DNA from 4 places in the Peribacillus sp. NJ11 genome. Region 3 is predicted to be linked to each of the others. Evidence: riboswitches for the same ligand, from Rfam matches in the RefSeq annotation. Region 3 holds a riboswitch; each other region holds the start of a gene.
The links. Region 3 has a riboswitch for S-adenosylmethionine ahead of QUF86_RS03090 (sugar ABC transporter substrate-binding protein). Riboswitches for the same ligand answer to the same signal wherever they lie in the genome.
Positions count from the first base shown of each region.

Region 1: linked by a shared signal. The riboswitch ahead of QUF86_RS07755 (O-acetylhomoserine aminocarboxypropyltransferase/cysteine synthase family protein) and the one ahead of QUF86_RS03090 (sugar ABC transporter substrate-binding protein) in region 3 are both predicted to bind S-adenosylmethionine.
Region 2: linked by a shared signal. The riboswitch ahead of QUF86_RS17440 (bifunctional homocysteine S-methyltransferase/methylenetetrahydrofolate reductase) and the one ahead of QUF86_RS03090 (sugar ABC transporter substrate-binding protein) in region 3 are both predicted to bind S-adenosylmethionine.
Region 4: linked by a shared signal. The riboswitch ahead of QUF86_RS26690 (methionine ABC transporter ATP-binding protein) and the one ahead of QUF86_RS03090 (sugar ABC transporter substrate-binding protein) in region 3 are both predicted to bind S-adenosylmethionine.

Region 1 is NZ_JAUCFO010000001.1:1,586,454-1,591,707, forward strand. It holds gene QUF86_RS07725 (acetyl-CoA C-acetyltransferase) at 1-24, shown strand, start outside; gene QUF86_RS07730 (acyl-CoA dehydrogenase family protein) at 98-1,885, shown strand; gene QUF86_RS07735 (arsenate reductase family protein) at 2,027-2,383, shown strand; gene gcvH (glycine cleavage system protein GcvH) at 2,479-2,862, shown strand; gene QUF86_RS07745 (toprim domain-containing protein) at 2,956-3,321, shown strand; gene QUF86_RS07750 (thioredoxin family protein) at 3,322-3,633, shown strand; SAM riboswitch class I at 3,780-3,886, shown strand; gene QUF86_RS07755 (O-acetylhomoserine aminocarboxypropyltransferase/cysteine synthase family protein) at 3,989-5,254, shown strand, end outside.
Region 2 is NZ_JAUCFO010000001.1:3,516,261-3,521,514, reverse strand. It holds gene metH (methionine synthase) at 1-1,237, opposite strand, end outside; gene QUF86_RS17440 (bifunctional homocysteine S-methyltransferase/methylenetetrahydrofolate reductase) at 1,230-3,077, opposite strand; SAM riboswitch class I at 3,181-3,279, opposite strand; gene QUF86_RS17435 (MOSC domain-containing protein) at 3,391-4,041, opposite strand; gene ku (non-homologous end joining protein Ku) at 4,549-5,254, opposite strand, start outside.
Region 3 is NZ_JAUCFO010000001.1:616,001-621,254, forward strand. It holds gene QUF86_RS03085 (sugar ABC transporter ATP-binding protein) at 1-1,318, opposite strand, end outside; gene QUF86_RS03090 (sugar ABC transporter substrate-binding protein) at 1,375-2,487, opposite strand; SAM riboswitch class I at 2,606-2,711, opposite strand; gene QUF86_RS03095 (GTPase domain-containing protein) at 2,809-5,254, opposite strand, start outside.
Region 4 is NZ_JAUCFO010000001.1:5,453,109-5,458,362, reverse strand. It holds gene QUF86_RS26700 (MetQ/NlpA family ABC transporter substrate-binding protein) at 1-590, opposite strand, end outside; gene QUF86_RS26695 (methionine ABC transporter permease) at 644-1,312, opposite strand; gene QUF86_RS26690 (methionine ABC transporter ATP-binding protein) at 1,299-2,315, opposite strand; SAM riboswitch class I at 2,383-2,487, opposite strand; gene QUF86_RS26685 (MBL fold metallo-hydrolase) at 2,773-3,597, shown strand; gene QUF86_RS26680 (hypothetical protein) at 3,875-4,063, opposite strand; gene QUF86_RS26675 (YheE family protein) at 4,155-4,358, opposite strand; gene QUF86_RS26670 (YheC/YheD family endospore coat-associated protein) at 4,422-5,254, opposite strand, start outside.

The sequences.
Region 1 (5,254 bases), 970 kb from region 3:
GGAGTATTTGAATTATTAGCGTAATTCAATCCCTTCCGGAAGCTGTCAACATGCTTCCGGCGGTTTAACTTTCATAAATCACTTAGGAGGAAAAAACATGTCCAATCAAACAACAGATAACCTCATTAAAGGCGGAGCCTTTTTAGTAGAAGATATTACGTATGATCAAGTGTTTACACCGGAAGATTATTCCGAAGAGCATAAAATGATTGCCAAAACTTCAGAGGATTTTGTGGTGAATGAAATTCTGCCGCAGGTTGAACATTTAGAAAACCATGAATTCGACCGTTCTGTAAAATTACTGAAGCATGCAGGTGAAATCGGTTTACTTGGTGCTGACGTTCCTGAGGAATACAGCGGATTGGGTCTTGATAAAGTCAGTTCGGCATTAATTACAGAAAAAATGGCACTTTCAGGCGGCTTCGGAATTACGCATGGTGCACACGTAGGTATCGGATCTTTGCCAATCGTATTATTCGGGAATGAAGAACAAAAGAAAAAATATCTCCCTTTACTGGCAACGGGTGAGAAAATTGCTGCATATGCCTTAACGGAACCCAGCTCAGGTTCAGATGCCTTGGGGGCAAAAACGACTGCGAAATTGAATGCTGAAGGAACACACTATATTTTAAATGGTGAAAAACAATGGATTACAAATGCAGGTTTTGCAGATGTCTTCTGTGTATACGCCAAAATCGACGGCGAACAATTCTCTGCTTTCATTGTAGAGCGTGATTATGAAGGTGTATCGACTGGTGCTGAAGAGAAGAAAATGGGCATCAAAAGCTCATCTACACGTACATTAATCCTCGAAGATGTTCATGTACCCGTTGAAAACCTTTTGGGTGTAGCAGGAAAAGGGCATGTCATTGCTTTCAATATCCTGAATATTGGCCGTTATAAATTAGGCGTGGGTGCTGTCGGCGGATCTAAACGTGCCCTTGAGATTACAGCTGCTTATACGAATCAACGCCAACAGTTCAAAACGAAAATTTCCGATTTTAACTTGACGAAAGAAAAACTTGCAACAATGGCGTCTAAAATTTATGCAGCAGAAAGCTCTGTATACCGTACTGTTGGCCTTTATGATCAAAGGCAAAGCAAATTGACGGATGAGCAAGTGAAAGATGGAAAATCAATGGCAGCTGCAATCGCTGAATATGCAATTGAGTGTTCATTGAATAAATTCTTCGCTTCCGAAGTATTGGATTATGTTACGGACGAAGGCGTACAGCTTCATGGCGGTTATGGATTCATGCAGGAGTATGAAATTGAAAAAGCATATCGTGATTCCCGTATTAACCGGATTTTTGAAGGTACAAATGAAATCAACCGATTGCTTGTACCGGGAACTTTCCTGAAGAAAGCACTTAAAGGGGAATTGCCGCTTCTTCAAAAGGCTCAAGGCCTGCAAGAGGAATTAATGATGATGATGCCGGAAGAACCTGGCGATGAGCCATTGGCACAAGAAAAAATGCTTGTTAGAAACGCTAAGAAAATCGGTATTTTGGCAGCTGGCCTTGCTGCACAGAAATACGGCAATAAGCTTGATCAAGAACAAGAAATCCTCTCCAACATTGCTGATATAGCATCCCTTGCATATGCAGCTGAATCCGTGGTATTACGTACGGAAAAAGCAATTGCGGCTACAGGACTGGAGAAGAACAAACAAAAAGTGCTTTACACGGAAATTTTCGTTCAGGAAGCTTTCAATGAAATAGAACAGCATGCAAAGGAAACGTTAATTGCGGTGGAAACAGGCGATACCCTTCGCATCATGCTTTCTTCGCTTCGCAAGCTGACAAGACACAATCCAATCAATGTCATTGCGAAAAAACGTGAAGCTTCCGTTAAGGTAATCGAAACGGAAAAATATGCACTTTAAGCAATGAATCAGAATCTGTAAAGGGAATGCCCGTAAAGGCATTCCCTTTATTTCCTTTGATGAAATTGCATTGGAAATTCACAAGACATTTCGTTGTATTGCGTGGTGAAAACGGGTATTCTATTGATAGGTGGTGAAATGATGGGCTTAACATTATATTGGTACCCAAAATGCGGCACATGCCGTAATGCGAAGAAGTGGCTGGATAATCATGAACTGCAATATGAAGCGATTCATATAGCGGAAAATCCGCCTTCGCGAACTGAAATTGAACAACTATATAAAATCAGTAATTTGGAGTTGAAGAAGTTTTTCAATACTAGCGGTCAAAAATATCGGGAGCTGGGCTTAAAGGATAGGCTGAAAGAAGCTTCTGAAGCAGAGATGCTTGATATATTGTCCACAGATGGCATGCTTCTGAAAAGGCCGATTGTTACGGATGGTACCAAAGTGACGGTAGGATTCAAAGAAGAGCAATTCGAACAGGTTTGGAACTGAAATTTTACAAAATATTTGGTTAATTCCTTACTTAAACAATAAATCTACCTTATAATGGAATAGATAAAATAAGATGTACATATGGAGGGTTTATAATGACAACAACACCAAAAGAACTTCGTTACACTAAAGAACATGAATGGGTAAAAACCGAAGATGGAACAGTGCGCATTGGAATTACAGCTTTCGCCCAGTCCGAGCTAGGGGACATCGTCTTCGTTGAGCTTCCAGAAATCGGGGATGAACTGAAAGCGAACGAACCATTTGGAAGTGTTGAATCCGTTAAGACCGTTTCTGAGCTGTATGCTCCTATCAGTGGCAAGGTTGTTGAAGTAAACGAAGACTTAAGTGACAACCCTGAATATGTAAATGAATCTCCTTTTGAAAAAGCATGGATGATTGTGCTTGAACCATCAAATAGCAGTGATATTGAAAACCTGATGAGCGCTGAGGAATATGAGAGTTTGATTAACGGTTAAAAACGAAGAAGAGGGGGGACTGAAAAGGCCTGCTCTCTTTTTCATTTTGTACAATCATAGTTGCGCACATAATTCGTGAGATGGAGTGATGACATGGAATGGGGCGAATTCGATAAAGTGATCATTGTAGAAGGCAGTTCCGATAGAAGAAAAGTTGCCTCCGTTTTAGATGAAGATGTGGAAATTAGATGTACGAATGGGACCATATCATTAACTAAGCTTGATGAATTAGTGGATGAATTGATGGACCGTGATGTTTATCTCCTTTTTGACGCAGATGAATCAGGAGAAAAGCTGCGGAAGCAATTCCGAAGGGAAATGCCGGAAGCGAACCACCTGTATATTAATAAAATGTACAAAGAAGTGGAGAGCTCACCTGAACATCATATCGCAACTGTGCTTCTATCTGCCAATATGAATGTTAAAATGAAATTTTTAAGTCAAAGGGTGAACGACTAATTGATTCAGGAATGGAAAGAAGAAGAGTGTAAGCTTGCCGTTGAACAAGGGGAAACATTTTGCTTATATTTATATACGCCTTTATGCGGCACCTGTCAGGTGGCTTCCAAGATGCTGACGATATCCATGGAACTTTTCCCGGAACTGAAGGCAGGTAAAATGAATATGAATTATGTTCAAGCGATTGCCGAATCATATGAAATAGAAAGTGTCCCGTGTTTATTGCTTTTCAAAGAAGGGCAGCTGCACAAAAAAATATATGCCTTTCAATCCGTTCCTTATTTGTATGGATTGCTTAAGGAGATCAGCTAAGAAACCAATCAGAAATGGATTGGTTTTTTTAGTTGTGGACATGTGGCGGCCAAACCGGAATTAAACAAAGAATATTCTAACAATTCATTGACTGGTTAATTCTAAAATGTTATATTTTGTATTAAGAAAGCATCTGAATTTAATAGTTCTTATCAAGAGTGGCGGAGGGACTGGCCCGACGAAGCCCGGCAACCGGTATAAATTTATATACGGTGCTAATTCCAGCAGAGTGTTAGCTCTGAAAAGATGAGGTGCGTTATTAAAACCTCTTCTTATGGAAGTGGTTTTTTTGTTTATGAAAGGCCCGGTTTCAATTTAATTCCTACTAAATCCATAGAGAAAGAGGAGAAATAGTATGTCAGAGAAAAAGTTACGTTTCGAAACATTGAGTGTTCATGGCGGTTTGCAAGCTGATGAAACAGGTGCACGTGCAGTCCCGATCTACCAAAGCAATGCATACTTGTTCAAAGACACTGACCATGCAGCGAATTTATTTGGTTTAAAGGAGAATGGCTATATATATACACGACTACATAATCCCACGGTCAGCGTTTTTGAGGAAAGAATGGCCTTATTGGAAGGCGGTATCGGCGGATTGGCAACAGCAAGCGGAATGGCTGCCATCTCACTGTCAATCTTGAATATTGCCGGTGCAGGGGATGAGATCGTTTCAGCCTCCACTTTATATGGCGGTACGTATAATCTTTTTGAAAACACTCTTCCTAAATATGGGATTAAAGTGAAGTTCGTTTCTCCTGATGACCCTGAAAATTTCAAAAGGGCGATTACGCCAAGAACTAAAGCCATATTTGCCGAAACGATCGGAAATCCAAGTTTGAGGGTCCTTGATATTGAAGCGGTAGCCGACATTGCCCACGATGCCGGGATACCTTTAATCATTGATAATACCTTCGCTACACCGTATCTATGCAGACCAATTGATTTTGGAGCGGATATTGTCATCCATTCCGCTACAAAATGGCTTCTGGGAAATGGAACCACCTTAGGCGGTGTCATCGTGGATGGCGGGAAGTTCGATTGGAACTCGCCAAACTACCCTGGCTTTACGGAGCCTGATCCAAGTTACGACGGTCTGGTATACGCCGAGGCAGTTGGACCAGCCGCTTTTATAACGAAAGCCCGAGTGCAGTTACTTCGTGATTTAGGCCCTGCGCTAAGTGCCCAAAGCGCATTCCAGTTTACGCTTGGACTTGAAACGCTGCATGTGAGGATGAAAGAGCATCTTTCGAACACGAAGTCTGTACTTCAATATTTGAAAAATCACCCTGCCGTGACTTGGGTTTCGCATCCTGCTAATGAGGATCATCCCGATAAAGCCCTTGCGGATAAATATTTGCCTAAGGGAGCAGGATCTGTTGTGACTTTTGGAATAAAGGGAGACCGCGAAGCCGGGGCGAAACTTATCAATTCGGTGGAATTATGGTCCCATGTAGCGAATGTAGGGGATGCGAAGAGTTTAATCATTCACCCTGCCAGTACGACCCATCAGCAATTGAATGATGCAGGTCTGGCGAAAGCTGGTGTGCGTGCTGATCAAGTCCGTTTATCCATTGGGATTGAAAATGTAGAGGATTTAATAGAAGATTTGGAGCAGGCAATT
Region 2 (5,254 bases), 2.9 Mb from region 3:
TAGTATCGATGACCAATGGGACTTTCACTTTTTTGACGACCTCTTCTACGAACTCCTTCATATCACCAAGCTCATCCCCATCAGGATCAGCAAGACAGATATCAATGACATGGGCGCCTTTTTTTACCTGGGCACGTGCAATTTCGGCAGCTGGCTCGTAATGCTTTCCACGAATCAGCTCCTTGAATTTTCGAGATCCGATAACATTCGTTCTCTCACCTACGAATAAAGGACGCATTGAATCATCATAAATGAGTGGCTCTATGCCTGATACGGCATGCCCATGGGCTGATTCGGTAATTGTACGAGGCTGAATGCCTTCAAGGACCCTGACAAGTTCTTTAATATGCTCTGGCGTAGTACCACAACAACCCCCAATGATATTGACCCATCCCTTTTCGGCAAATTGCTTCATTTTCTCTGCAAGGGAAGTCGGTGACTCATGATAATGACCCTCTTCATCCGGGAGCCCGGCATTCGGGTAACAACTGATTGCGCTATTGGCTATATCTGCAAGTGTCCTGATATGGTCTATCATGAATTCCGGTCCTGTTGCACAATTCAGGCCGACAGCCACGGGCTTCATATGTTCAACCGATAAATAGAAAGCTTCTATCGACTGGCCAGCAAGTGTCGTCCCCATCGGTTCGATCGTACCTGATATGATGACAGGCACATCTTTTCCTGATTTAGCGAAGGCTGCTTTTATTCCAGAAAAGGCTGCCTTGACATTAAGCATATCCTGACAGGTTTCCACCAATAACAAGTCTACCCCGCCATCCAAAAGACCGAGTGCCTGTTCTTTATAAGAATCGGTTAAAATATCAAAAGTCGTTCCACCTGTTACGGATAGCGTTTTTGTGGTGGGCCCCATCGAGCCAGCTACATATCTTGGCCAATCATCATTTGAATATTTTTCACATGCTTTAACGGCAAGCTCAGCTGAAATTTTATTAAGCTTGTAGGCAATCGTGCTTATTTGGTATTCCTCAAGAACGATGCTAGTCGCTCCGAAGGTATTTGTTTCAATGATATCAGCACCTGCTGCTAAATATTTTTCATGGATGGATTGGATGATTTCTGGTTGTGTCAGTGATAAATACTCGTTGCAACCCTCGAATTGTTCCCCGCCAAAGTCCTCTGCTGTTAAATTCTCCGCTTGAAGCATGGTTCCCATCGCTCCATCGAGCAGGAGAATCTTAGTATCCAACTGATCTTGAATCGCTTTTTTATTCATGTACTGCCACCTCTGATGTATGTTTACTATCGACTTTTCTAATATATTTCGTAAGTTCCGCCGTCATTTCATAGCGAAGGAACGGAGTGATTAAATATATGCCCTTGAATTTTTCCCTTGCCGCGTCGACTAGCTCGCGTGCGATATTCACCCCTTCAATTCTTGACTTTACAGGGTCATTCCCCGCTAAAGCCATGGCCCTCCTGACATTATCCGGCAATTTGATGCCCGGGATCTCATTATGGATGAATTCGGCATTCCGTGTGCTTGTCAATGGCATGATACCGACGAAAACCGGGGTTTCTAAATGTTTTGTAGCTTCATGAACTTCTTCAATCTGCTCAACTGAATAAATTGGCTGTGTCAAAAAGGATTGGGCACCGCAGGCAATCTTCTTTTCCATTCTCTGTACGGCTTTATCCAAATATTTCACATTGGGATTAAAAGCGGCGGCAATTTTAAAATTAGCCCGCTGGCCCAAACTCTGACCGGAATAGGATAGACCTTCATTAAATTGTTTGACCATGCTTATTAGGTCAAACGACGATAAATCATAAACCGAAGTGGCTCCCGGGAAGTCCCCAATTTTAGAGGGATCTCCGGTGATGATCAATAATTCATCCAGCCCAACCGTCTGCAGGCCCATTAAATGTGACTGCAGGCCAATTAAATTTCGATCCCGGCATGTTATATGCACCATCGGCTTTACATTCAATTGGTTCTTCAGCAAATTAGCCAGTGCATCATTCGATATCCTTGGTGAAGCAAGTGAATTATCCGCCAATGTAATGGAATCGACCCCTGCTTTTTTCAAAACCTCGGCACCAGTCATGAAACTCTCTATTCCCAACTTTTTCGGAGGATCAAGTTCAACAAGAATCGTCCTTTCTGTTTTGGCCTTTTCGTACAGAGGGAGTTCCAATTCTCTATCGTTCACTTCAATTATTTCTATTTCACGGGCTTTCGTATATTTCTCTTTTACTGGAGCCAAACTTCCAATCGCATTCTTTACAGCTTGAATATGCAGGGGAGTCGTTCCACAGCACCCTCCTATGATCGCGGCACCTTGCTCACGAAGGTCTAGGGCACTTGAGCCGAAATATTCCGGCACAGCTTTATAGACAAGCCTTCCATCCACATAATCCGGAAGGCTGGCGTTAGGGTAAATGGCAATCGACGCTTGCTTTGGCAAACTCACCTCTTCCAAGGCCCGAATCATATGATGTGGACCGAGTCGGCAATTCACCCCAACAACATCGGCACCCAATTGCTCGAGTTTTTGAAAGGCTTCATTTAAATGGATTCCATTTTGAAGATTTCCCAGTTCATGCATCGAAACATTTGCGATGATCGGCAGTCCAGTTTCATTTTTAACGATTTGCAAAACGGTTTCCAGCTCTTCCAGGTCATAAAATGTTTCCAAGAGAATCCCATCCGGGTTTTCCATCAACAGACTGTATAGCTGTTCACGAAAACCTCGCTTTATCTCTTCCATACTTAAATCCGATTTCCTGATACTCCGCTGTGCCCCTATGGTACCGAAGACATATGCCTTTCCTTTTGCCGCTTTTTTAGCAAGGATGACTCCCTGGCGATTTATTCTGCTTACTTCATCTTCAAGTCCATGCCGTTTCAATTTATTGAAATTGGCTCCATATGTATTCGATTGAAGGATATCTGCACCAGCTTCCAAATAGGCACGGTGGATGGACTCTATTTGATCTGGGTTCGTGCAGTTTAATTCCTCATAACATTGATCGATGCCATAAGAGTACAGTAAAGTCCCCATTGCCCCTTCTCCAACCAGCATTCTTTCTTTCAATTCTTTACGAAAATTCATAATTACACCCTCTCTCAAAAACAATCCTGTTTTTGTCGTTTTATATGAGTATGAGAGAAAAGAAAAAAAACCTTCTCAAAGAAGAAGGTCTTTTGAAACATTCTCCTCATCTATCAAGCTCTGCTTGCTGGATTTAGCACCTTTGCCTAAGCTGGTTGCTGAGGTTTCTTCGGGCCAGTCCCTCCACCTCTCTCGATAAGATCCAATTATATAATTTTCACAAGATTTCAAAATTTGATTATATTTAATTTACATTAATAATCTGTCAATTTCAATACCTGATCGTCATTTTTTTCACTTTTGCAAAATTCATTCACTCTTTTGCAGCTTGAACTCTCTTCACTATCCTTTGTTTCCAGTCTTCCGCTAACGAGTCTAGTGTAAGTAACGCGTTTGAGCCTTCCAGCCCATCTCGGTTATGTAGGATCACCTCTGTTGCATAATGAACCGAAATTTTTTCTTGCAAACGATCTATTAGCACGATTTCGTTTTGTTTCTTTATCGTTCCTTCTTGAATGACTTTTGCAAAATAACCAGTGTAACTCGTTTTCAGCACGAATTCCAAAAACTTAGGTTCCTGATTGAAGTGGGAAATGGTCGAACAAGGGATCCTCCCCTGATTAATTTGAACAATCACTTCGCCTATTTGATAAATATCACCGATATACGTTGTTTCTTCCCTCATCCCCGCTACAGTTAAATTTTCACCGAATGCAGGGATATCTAGCTTTTTAGCGAATCTTTCATTCCATAATGAGTAATGCTCAAAGGGGTAAAAACACAAAGCCCGATCAGGACCTCCATGGAACTTTACATTACCTACCCCATCACCCATTATGCCTGATTTAGTTACTATCACGTCATCCACTGCTTGTTTATCCATCGCTGAAAAGATATCGATATTCGAAAAATTTTCCTGTTTGGGCTTTCCGGCATGAAGCGATTCAATTTTTCCATTTTCCATTTTACATCTTCCATTCTTATTTAATTTATATCATCATTATATATGTATAAATTATACTAAAAATCCATTTTGTTCTGTAGTTTTTTATGGGAATATAGCAGTTTAGAAGGGCAAAAGCCCCAAGTTGGCGAAATATCATTGATTTCCAGAAAAATTCATAGGTTAGTTTCAGTAATTTTGTTGCTATTTCAGAATTAAATATGGTAGAATATGAACACAATATATAGTCGAAAACTACAACCGTTCGCCTATATGTTGATTTTCACGATTGAATTCCTCATTGTCGCTCTTTAGGGAGCGAATTTTTTTGCCTTCATTTCCATCCATCATTTTCTTTTAATTCCATTCAGTTCCTTACATCGTGATCCACTTACCTATTTGTAATCCCTTCCCTATGTAATTCTCTCCCTGTTAAGTCACTTTCATTACCTTATTAGAAGGCAAGATCCCTTGCTAAAACAAGCAGAAAGCCGAGCGACATCATGCGTCTTCCGCTCAGCTTCCTGTTTATGCTTGTTTCTTTTTTTTCGGTGCCGCTTTCTTTCGGGTAGTCTTTTTCTTTTCCGGTTCATCATGTTTCGTTCGGTCAATGGATGCCTGTAAAGCCTCCATTAAATCGGTTACATTGTTGGAAACTGGCTCTTTTGTTTTGGCTGTAATCGTCGTTTGTCCCGTTTTCTTCGATTCAATCAAATCAAGTAAAGCGGTTCGATAGTCATCGGTATATTTTGTCGGATCGAAAGTAGTCGTTAATTGATCTATCAATAACACGGCCGTATCGATTTCTTTTTTTACAATGGTATCGTTGGCAGGAATATTCGGCACATCCGCTGTGGAGCGTACTTCATCCGGGTAATGAATCGTTTCCATCACCAAGGTATTATCAACAACTCGGATTACCGCCATTTGTTCTTTTGAGCGAATGATGATTTTCGCTAACCCAACCTTATTCGATTCCTTTAGGGCCTGCCTCAAAAGGGAATAAGCTTTTATCCCACCGTCATTAGGGGACATATAATAACTTCGGTTGAAATAAATGGGATCTATTTCTTCAATTTTAACGAAATCCACGATTTCCACTGCTTTTTCTTCATTTTGTTTTTTTAGCTGTTCTAGTTCACTGTCTTCCAATACAACAAACTTTCCCTTTGTATATTCAAAAGCGCGGACTATATCGTCCTTTCCCACTTCTTTTTGGCAAACCGGACACATC
Region 3 (5,254 bases):
AAATATCCTTCTTGGCTCCAACATCGACCCCTTTCGTCGGTTCATCGAATATGTAAACATCCGCATCGGCAATAAGCCATTTTCCAATGGCAACCTTTTGCTGGTTACCGCCTGAAAGGTTTTCGACCTTCACTTCCCCGGAAGGAGTTTTAATTCCGATACTGGCGATCATTTCTTTCGCCTTTTCCTTTTCCGCCTTAAGATCCACGAAACCGAATGTTCTGCAGAATTTGCCGATACTGGCTGCAGTCAAGTTCGCCGCGACCGATTCCTGAACAAGGATCCCTTCTTTCCTGCGTTCCTCAGGTACAAGTGCCATGCCGCTTTTTACTGCATGGTGCGGTGATTTCAAAGAAAGCTTTCGGCCATTCAGGATGACCTCACCCGCTGTGATCGAAGTATGACCGAAAAGGGTTTTACACAGCTCCGTTTTCCCAGCCCCGACCAACCCTGCCAAGCCGATTATCTCTCCTGCTTTAATATGGAGACTAACATTTTTAACTTTCTCTGCATCTGACAATCCCTTCACTTCAAGAATAACGTCGCCAATCGAAGAATTCACTTCAGGGAACTGTTCCTCCATGGTTTTCCCGAGCATATTCTCTACCACTTCGTTACGGGTGATGTCTTCCATTTTTCGACAAGTGACACGCTCCCCATTCCTCATGACCGTAATTTCCTCACATATTTCAAAAATCTCGGGCAGACGATGTGAAATGAAAATGATTCCCACGCCTTTTTGCTTCAATTCATTTACAATTCGAAAAAGCTCTGTCGTCTCCGTATGACTTAACGGAGCAGTTGGTTCGTCGAGAATCAGGAATTTGCATTCTGTCGAAACGGCTCTTGCTATCAGGACCATCTGTTTTTCAGCCAAGGTAAGGTCTCTTACCAGCTTTTTCGAAGGGACACGAATTTTCATATCTTCAAGAATACAAGAAGCTTTATTGTGCAGCTCTTTCCATTGGACCATCTGTTTTTTTCCCATGTTTTGGACCATATCATTCAACATCACATTTTCCCCAACGGTTAAATAAGGGATGAGGGCCGTATCCACTTCCTGATAAACAATTTGAATGCCTTGTTCCTGCGCCTCTTTTGGTGAGCGGATATCCTGCTTCACCCCATCAATGACTATGTCACCTGAATAATGAACATGGGCTCCCGATAAAACTTTCATTAACGTCGATTTCCCTGCTCCATTAGCACCGACCAATGCGTGGGCTTTCCCTGATTGTACAGAAAAATCAACTTCACTAAGCGCCTTCACCCCCGGAAATTCAATCGAGATTTTCTTCATTTCTAGTTGCGTGCCCATGTCCATTCCCCCTTATTGAACAGACACTCCCTTCACTGGAAAGAGAGTGTCCCCTTTTACTTTTTGTAATGACCTTTCAAAACTTTCATCCAATCTTCTTCAAATTCCGCTGATACACCCCATCCTTCGACAATACCAGACAGATTTGCCATATTTACAGCTTCTTTTGAAGCCTGGATTTCCTTTTGTGAAATAAGTGAAGCCTCTAAGTCATAGGTTTGCGGCGTTTCTTCTCCCGCTAATTTTTTCGCCAATATCCTCATATTCACTGCACCGATCAACTTGGGATCGACTGCTGCCGTGTAGGACCATGAGCTGCCAGCTGATTGAATTTCCTGAAGGTCTGCATTCGACACATCAATTCCGTATATCTTCACTTCATCGCGTCCCGCTTCTTTAATTGCCCGGGCGGCACCGATAGCGAAGGCATCCCATGTTGCGAAAATGGCATCCAATTTACCTTTAGGGTATTTATTCAGCATTGCGGCTACAGCATTTTGTGTTTGAACCGAAGTATCTGCAGACGCCACTCCGAATCTTTCGACTTCTTTAATTCCAGGGTTTTCTTTTAATTTTTCCTGATAAACTGCATTTCTTCTTACCATTGGAGGGAAACCATCCACCCAAAGATACGCAATTGCCGCTTCACCTTTCTGTTCTTCTATCAGTTTATCAAGAGCCAGTGTTGCCAACGCTTCATCATCCTGTGATGTTAATGTTACGCCTTCTATTTTAGTTAGATCGCTTATTGAATCGAATGTAACAACGCTTTTGCCTGCATCAACCAACTTTTGAACGTCATTCACTGTTGCTGCATCATCACCATGGGAGATGATATAGCCGTCATAATCTTCCTGCAAAGCCTGTGCGATCGCATCATGAAATTTAGCCGTATCACCATTGGCTGTATATGTATCCACTTGAAACCCCAGTGCTTCTCCTTCTTCCTTCGCTCCTGCTAAGTATTGGGCCGTATGATCATCACCGCCAATTTTACGGATCACTTTGATTTTGGCTCCTTCCCCATTAGCAAATCTTTCCGGGACATTTTCAAATGATACTTTTTCTTCTTTCTTCGATTCTGTGGAACTCTGCCCTGTAGAGCAACCCGTTAAAAGCAAAGCCGAAGCCATGGCTGAAATGAATATCCCTTTAATAGACCTTCTCATCTTGTTCCCCTCCATATTTTCTTATTAGTCTTATCAGTTAAGTTGGTGTAAATCCCAAAATAAAAACCTCTCTATTAATATAGAGAGGTTTAATCAGCTGTTTTGCAGACTTATCCCTCTCTTATCTGTCAAAACATTTCTGTTTTGCAGGATTTAGCACCAATTCCTAATGGAACGGTTGCTGGGCATCTTAGGGCCAGTCCCTCCGCCACTCTTGATAAGAGAATATATTGTGTTACGTTTTTCGTAATTATCACTTTATAGGGATATAGTCGTAAAGTCAATAGTTTTTCGAATATTTGAAATGTTCCCCGTTATTTTTCATTTTCTTTGCAACTGGGCTAGACGCTTTTTCTCGATTTTTTCAAGTCTCTCCAACTGACGTAATTTCACTTCGAACAAAGTGATCGGGTCACGGTAAACTTCCGGATTTTCTTTCATATGCTCCAATGCAGCCTGGTAGTCTTTGATTTCTGTCTGCGTTTGCTCTATCGTTTTTTGAAGTAAGGCAAAGGAACTGCGATAGAAAAGTGAGATGTCCCGATCCAAAGATTTTTCAAACAATCCAAATTGGGTAAGGAAACGTTCCGTGATCATTTCGGCAACATCCAGGTAATCTTCACTTTCCAGGTATTTCTTATAACGATTATACATATTGGCTTTATTTTGCGGTATCGCCCCAAACAGCTTCCCTGCTCCTTTAAGCAGCAATTGCGATGGAGTTCTGCGCAAAAGGATATTAACGTTTTCGATGCGGATACTGCTTGTCATCCGGTCGGCATCACGGCGCCAGTCATCCAATACCCTAAAGTCGCCTGCCAGCGTGATCCGTTCTTCTTTGTATAATTCATTGAAACCGGCACTCATTTCATCCATAAACTGCTGGCTTTGTGAGAACTCCATTTGGGAACTGGCAATCCAATCCTGAAGAGAACGGTAATATTGAGGCATGATCTTGTCAGAAATGAATGCTTGAATCCGCTCATTCATTTCCTGGTTTAACTGTACATGGACCTGACTGAAATCACTGCTTTCCGTTAACGATTTAGAGCAATCCCTCAGCAATTCAGGAATTTTAGAAGAAAGCTGATTTTTCACTTCATCCTTAAGCGAACGATAAGACCTTATGATATTTTCACTTTTTTCTTTTTCCAAATCCGCCAGTTGATTGACCGCACCATTCAGTTTGACCTCCATCTGTTCATTCCAAGAGATGGAATGCTCGCATTTCCGTTCATTGGCTGCCCGCTTTTCTAACAGATAAGATAAAGTTTTACGAATGAACGCTAGGATTTTTTCAGATCTTCTTTCTTTCCAATTATCATCTTGATAATTCGATTGAAGGAATGCTGAAAGGTCCTTCAACTGCTGCTTGCTGTCATAAAGTTTGGAGAAAGCGAATACTTTCGCATTCGGGAAATATGCATTCACTTTATCCCATGTTTCGTCTTCCATCCGGACTGCGACTTGATCACTATATATCGTATCCATTTTATTCAATAAGAAATGGATAGGCAGTTTCGGAGCCATCATTTGAATTTCCAATAATAGATCCCGTTCACTGCCGGTGAAAGGCGCCCTGGCATCAAGAACGAACATCAGGCCATCACTGCCATGTAAGTAGCCTTGGAAATCGGATTCCACGCTTTTCTCCCCATTGAACCCCGGTGTATCCAATAATCGCAGACCATTATTTCTAAGGTAGTCACTGATAATCGTCACATCGACAATAGTCCCGCGCTGACGGCGTGTTTCATCCAATTCAGCCAGCTCCATGACCACTTTGCTATCTGTATCTGTAATCTCTAGGATTTCCAAATCATCCCCGTCTTTGACACTGACTAGGGATGAATGATCTTCGGCAGCAATGCTCTCGCCAACAATTGACTGAATGAAGGATGTCTTGCCATTTCCTGTACTTCCCACAAGAAGAAGATTGAAATTATTAGTATCCTTAAGCCCTTCGACCATCCACTTAAGCTTATTGCCAACCCTTAAATCATTCTCTTCAGCCCATTGGATAATGGAATTGAACAGTTTCTCTCCCGCTTCCAGTCCGCCTCCCAATTTAGGCGATTTTGCCAACAGGCTTTCTGCATCCTGAATGACAAGCGCATTAATCGTATCTGGGAAGATTTCATTCCAGGACAACGCGGATGCCGCTGCAAACAGCGAAAGCTCCCCATCTGCGATTTTCAGCCAATTTTCCAGCAACCTTGGCACGACGGGGCTTAAATCTTTGATTAGGTGCGTTCCTTCTAATAGACCTGCATATGCATCCCTGTAATAGACGGAAAGCTCATCCCATACATCCCCTTGGTTTAATTCGATGGTATCTATCAAGTTATTAATCACTCTTAGCCATTCAAAATAAGAATCCGTATATTTATAATTTTTCCAAAGTGCAACCGTCACTTTTTCGAAGCGATCCTGGTCCAGTGTGTATAGCGAACCAAGGACAGTTGAAAAATAATCCGGATCCATCGATTGGGCAACACCCTGCTGGATATACGTTTTAAGCACATCGAACCAGCCCATTGATTCTGTCCGGATACTTTCATTTGCCGCTAATACCACTGCACTGTTCCAATCCTTTTGTTCTTCAAAAAAGGCGCGTGCTATTTCCGTGACATTCGGGTAGTCAGGTTGAAACTCGACTGCTTCTTTCACGACTTTGGAAGCCAAATCATTTCTAGATTCCACTATGTACAGGGAAAACAGTTGCAATAGAACCTCCGTTTTCAAAACTGCTTCATTCGTATCGACG
Region 4 (5,254 bases), 4.8 Mb from region 3:
ACACTGTCTGTTGCGCGGGGCAATTGAGCGGATTCCAATGGCTTAAATTGGATGTTTTTTGGATTTTCCGTTACATCCTTTTCAGATATTTTTAAAGGGTCGACATCTGGGTCAACCTCAATCAATTCTTCATCCACCAGCACTTTAAGTGCACGTGCAAGGTTAACCGGATCATTGGGCAATGCAAGGGATGTACCGTCTTTAATTTCTTTCAACGATTTATATTTGTTCGAGTATATGCCCATTGGTGCTGTTGGAACTATGATAAGGTCGGAAAGCGTTAGATCATTTTCTTTAGCGAAGTTATCCATGTACACTTTATGCTGGAATAGGTTGGCGTCGATTGAGTTGTTGCCAAGCGACTTATTCGGCTGGATATAGTCGGTGAACTCTACGATCTCTATTTTGTAACCGAGATCTTCCAGACCTGGCTGGATTGCTTCTTTAACCATATCGGCGTATGGCCCGGTAGTCGCCCCGATCTTCAATTCTTTTTTGTCTTCAGTTTTTGGGGATGCATCATCGCTTCCGCAAGCTGACAAGCCAAGGGCAAGTGCACAGACTGATAATAACGAAGCTATTTTCTTCATTTGAAATTCCTCCTGAAATGATATGTATTGAATCATTGAAAAAATGACTGATTCTATCGTTTGTTAACTAAGTATGAGGCTTTGTCACCAACCATTTGAATGATTTGTACAAGGCAGATCAACACGACGATCGTCGTGATCATGACCGTGTTGTCATAACGGTAATAACCGTACCTGATGGCCAGGTCACCAATTCCCCCTCCGCCGATTGTCCCTGCCATTGCTGAGTAACCGATCAGTGAAATGGTCGTTAATGTCAGCCCCTGAATGATTCCCGGTTTTGCCTCCGGAAGAAGTACATCTTTAATGATCATCCATGGAGTGGCCCCCACGGCAATTGCAGCTTCAATCACTCCTTTGTCTATTTCACGTAATGCCGATTCCACGATCCTTGCAAAAAAAGGTATCGCGGATACGGACAGGGAAACAGAAGCCGCTCTTGGCCCTATCGTCGATCCAGTAAGCAGTTCCGTTAAAGGAAGGAGGGCGACCAAGAGAATGATGAACGGGATTGAACGGACAATATTGACTGCGAAACCGAGTGATCGATTCACGACGCTATTTTCAAAGAATAAATTCCTGGTTGTCGTAAACAGCAATACTCCAAGTGGTAAACCTATCAAAAGGGCTACCGCAAGGGAAACGCCGACCATATAAATCGTTTCAAGAAAGGCTTTATTAAGATCAGGTAAAATATTGACGATGGAATCAAGAAATGACATGTTTTAACACCTCCACAGAACTGGAACGATTTTTTATATATTCCAATGCCGAATGAATTTCAGCGGCCTCACCGATTAACTCAATGATCAAGATGCCTAAAGGGACATCCTGAATATACTCAATTTTACCGTGCAGGATATTCCCCTTTACTGAATGGGATTGGAGAGCGTCGGAGAGAATCGATTCACCGGCGGTTTGCCCTTCGAATTGAATTTTAATAATCGTTCCTTTACTTCCCTCAATCAAATGTGAGGGAAGTTCGAAATCCAATACACTGCTGATGAATTGCTTCGTTAACTCCTGCTTTGGCTGTGAAAATATTTTATAAACGGAACCTTCTTCAATTACCCGTCCATCCTGCATGACGGCGACTCGGTGGCATAGTTCTTTGACCACTTCCATTTCATGTGTAATCAACACGATGGTGATCCCGAGCTCCCTGCTTATCTTTTTTAATAACTGTAAAATCGCTTTTGTTGTTGTTGGATCAAGGGCTGAAGTCGCTTCATCACATAACAGTACGGTGGGGTCATTTGCTAAGGCCCGGGCTATGCCGACCCGTTGCTTCTGTCCACCGCTAAGCTGTGCCGGATAGACATCTTTTTTATCACTGAGCCCTACGATTTCCAGCAATTCCAATACACGTAACCTGATGGCGTCCTTCGATTGATGCGCGGCCTTTAAGGCGAAAGCGACATTTTCATAAACGGTTTTTGAACTGACCAGGGAAAAGTGTTGAAATATCATTCCGATTTTTTGACGTTGTTTACGAAGCTCTTTACTTGATAAAGAGGTTAAATCAATGCCGTCAATGATGATATTTCCGGCTGTCGGACGTTCAAGCAAATTCAAGCAGCGGAGTAATGAGCTTTTTCCAGCTCCGCTGTAGCCGACAATTCCATACACTTCGCCTTTTTGAATGGTTAAAGATACGTTATCCACTCCGATAACTCGGTTTTTCTTCGTGATGTATTCCTTTCGGACTGAACGGATTTCAATCATGATCCTTCCCCCTTAAACATAAAAAACTGCCTCTATCATTCAGAAAGAGGCAGCGAAATTATATCTCGTCTTATCTTTCAGAATGCAAACATTCTGCAGGAAGTGGCACCGTTCCCGAAGGGCGGTTGCCGGACATCACAGGGCCTGATCCCTCCGTCACTCTTGATAAGTAAACTATTATTTTAGAATATTTCAAGTTTTATAATATAATCTATAATATTTGTAAAATTCCACAATGTCAATCGTTTCTGTGATTTGGTGATGGTTTTTTTCGATAATGTTCCGTGCGGTTCATTAAAACCATTCCTGTCAAAAGGGCTCTTAGTCAATAATCCGTCTTTTATATCCAGATATTCCATTATTTCCTTGTCAAAAGGGTAAAGAGATAATACATTTATTATAATAAAGTGAAAAAGGGAGAAAAAACTATTTTTGTACAATGATGGGGTGGAAATGCATGATAGAGATTAAGACGGTAAATGATGTGGTTTGTGTGCACGGGACTCCTGACGGGGTCAAGTCGGGGATGAGTGTTTATGTTTTTTTAACGGATGGGCTATTGATAGATACTGGCGCACAGATTTTATTGGAAGGACTTATTCCATTCTATGAGTCCGCAGACTTCGAAACAGTTGCCCTGACGCACTATCATGAGGACCATACGGGAGGCGCTGCCTGGATAAAGGAACATAAAAAGGTTCCGATATTCATTCATCCGATGTCGGTTGATACTTGTGCGAAGGATGCTGAATATCCTGAATATCGTAAAATGTTTTGGGGAAAAAGAGACGCCTTTAAGGCTGAGCCGCTAGGCAAGGCCATTCATTCCCGCACCCAAACGTGGGAGCCGATTTTTACCCCTGGTCATGCGAAGGACCATATGGTGTATTTGAATCACAGCACTGGCATGCTCTTTTCTGGAGACCTTTTCGTAACACCAAAAACAAAGCTTATCTTACGGGAAGAGTCTGTCCCGATCATCATCGATTCCATAAAAAAATTACTCCGATATGACTTTGGGGAAGTGTTTTGCTGCCATGCTGGGCATGTGCCTGACGGAAAGGAAATGTTTCGAAATAAACTCGATTATTTGGAAAACCTCCAAGGTGAAATTTTACGCTTACATGATCAAGGGCATACAGTCCATGAAATCCAGCAAGTCGTTTTACCGAATCGCTATCCCCTTATCGAGATATCTGGACATGAATGGGATTCAGAGCATATCATAACTTCGATATTAAACGAAAATGTTTTGAATGCCAGGGATAATGGAACTATTTGAATATTAACAATAGATATTGAAAGGACGAGCACTGATATTAATGCTTTTAGCATAATATCAAATGCCTACGGGGGATAGAGTGCGGGAATTGGAAAAAGGCAAGAAGACAGCATGTTGTAATATTTAATTTGCACTCAAACAACTTCCATCCGGGAAGTTGTTTTTTTATGGAGGGGGTGCTTTTCATAAAAAAACATTTGTTAGTGGGGAATATGACGCATGAACGAAAGTTCACTTTTTTTAAGTGGAGCTCCCCAAAAAGAGAGCCCACGAGTGTTTATTTATTGATATTGGGATCTGTTTCATCATAAAAATCATGTGCTTCCTCGATGTTCTGAAGGTTAGCGACTTCATACACATTTCCGCCTGCCATTCCTTCATTGATGATTCGGTCGATATCGAGGAAAACGGAATCCTTGCCATCATATTCGGTATCCTTCAAAAATGTCATTTTTTCTTTATCCAAAATAAATCCCTCCTAGCTTTTTCTTTAGTTTAGGCAAAGGAGGGATTTTTATTCCGTTCAGAGGGTTAATGAATGAAAAAGGGGAAAGGGCTCAATCATATACATGGTAGACCATTAAGTCATGGATCATGCTTTTGAGTTGGGTTTCATCTGTTTCGGAAGGTGGGTTGGCTGTCCATTCGATGGATCCATCTTTATGGTACAAGGCTTTGATTGCCTCCTTTTTGAAATAAAATGAAATTTTCCATCCTGGCAGATTCTTATGCAGTGGTGCCCACTGAAAATGGGTGATCATATGTATAACCTCCATATATGCTGTCTTTCATTTCATTATAATGTAAAACGGCAGCTGGAGGTGTCATTTTATTGTCAGGTTGGAAAAAGTCAATTCAATGAAAAGATTTTTTAAATGCAAAAGCCGGTTAGCTTCAATTTCCTCTTCATCGAACTGCATGGGCTTTGAGTTCACTTCGTATATGAAGAGCGAACCCGATTCATCTTCCCCTATATCAATGGAAAATTCTCCGAGAAACCCGATTTTTTTCGAAAGAGACTCACCGCATTTTTGGGCGATATTCGCTAATTTTTGATTTAAGCTTCTTGATTGCAGGTCTTGATAAGGAAAAAGCTTACCCCCTCGGGGAGTGTGGGTGGTGATTTCCTGAGTTTGTGACATCCTTACTGCTTTGCCGGTCACTTTATAAAAACCTTTTTCATAATGGACGAGAATCCTGTAATCGTAACGATGACCAAAAATTTTTTTCGGTATGATCGCCTGTTGAGCAAGGTAGCTTCTTTTTAATAAATCCCTTTTTTTTGTTTCCCAGAATGAAGTGAAATCCGGAAAGGACTCACTATGCTTTAGGCTATTGAAAAAAAGTGTCCCATCAGGATTTTTGATGATGGTATAAATGCCCTTCCCTTGGCTTCCTTTGCATGGTTTAAGGTAAATATGCCTGTGGGTTTCGAGGAAAGCATCCAAGCAATCGCTGTTCCGCAGGATCATGGTGGGGGGGAGGTGAGTGGTGAGGGCCCCGTCTTCCGTTAATGCTTCGAACATTACATATTTATCTATAAAACAAGGGTTGAAAAGGTTAATTCGATATTCTTTAAAGTGGTTGATGAGACTCTGGAATTCTTCTGAAGCCTCATAGCCCCTCGATGGGATACGGTTATAGACGATGTCAGGGA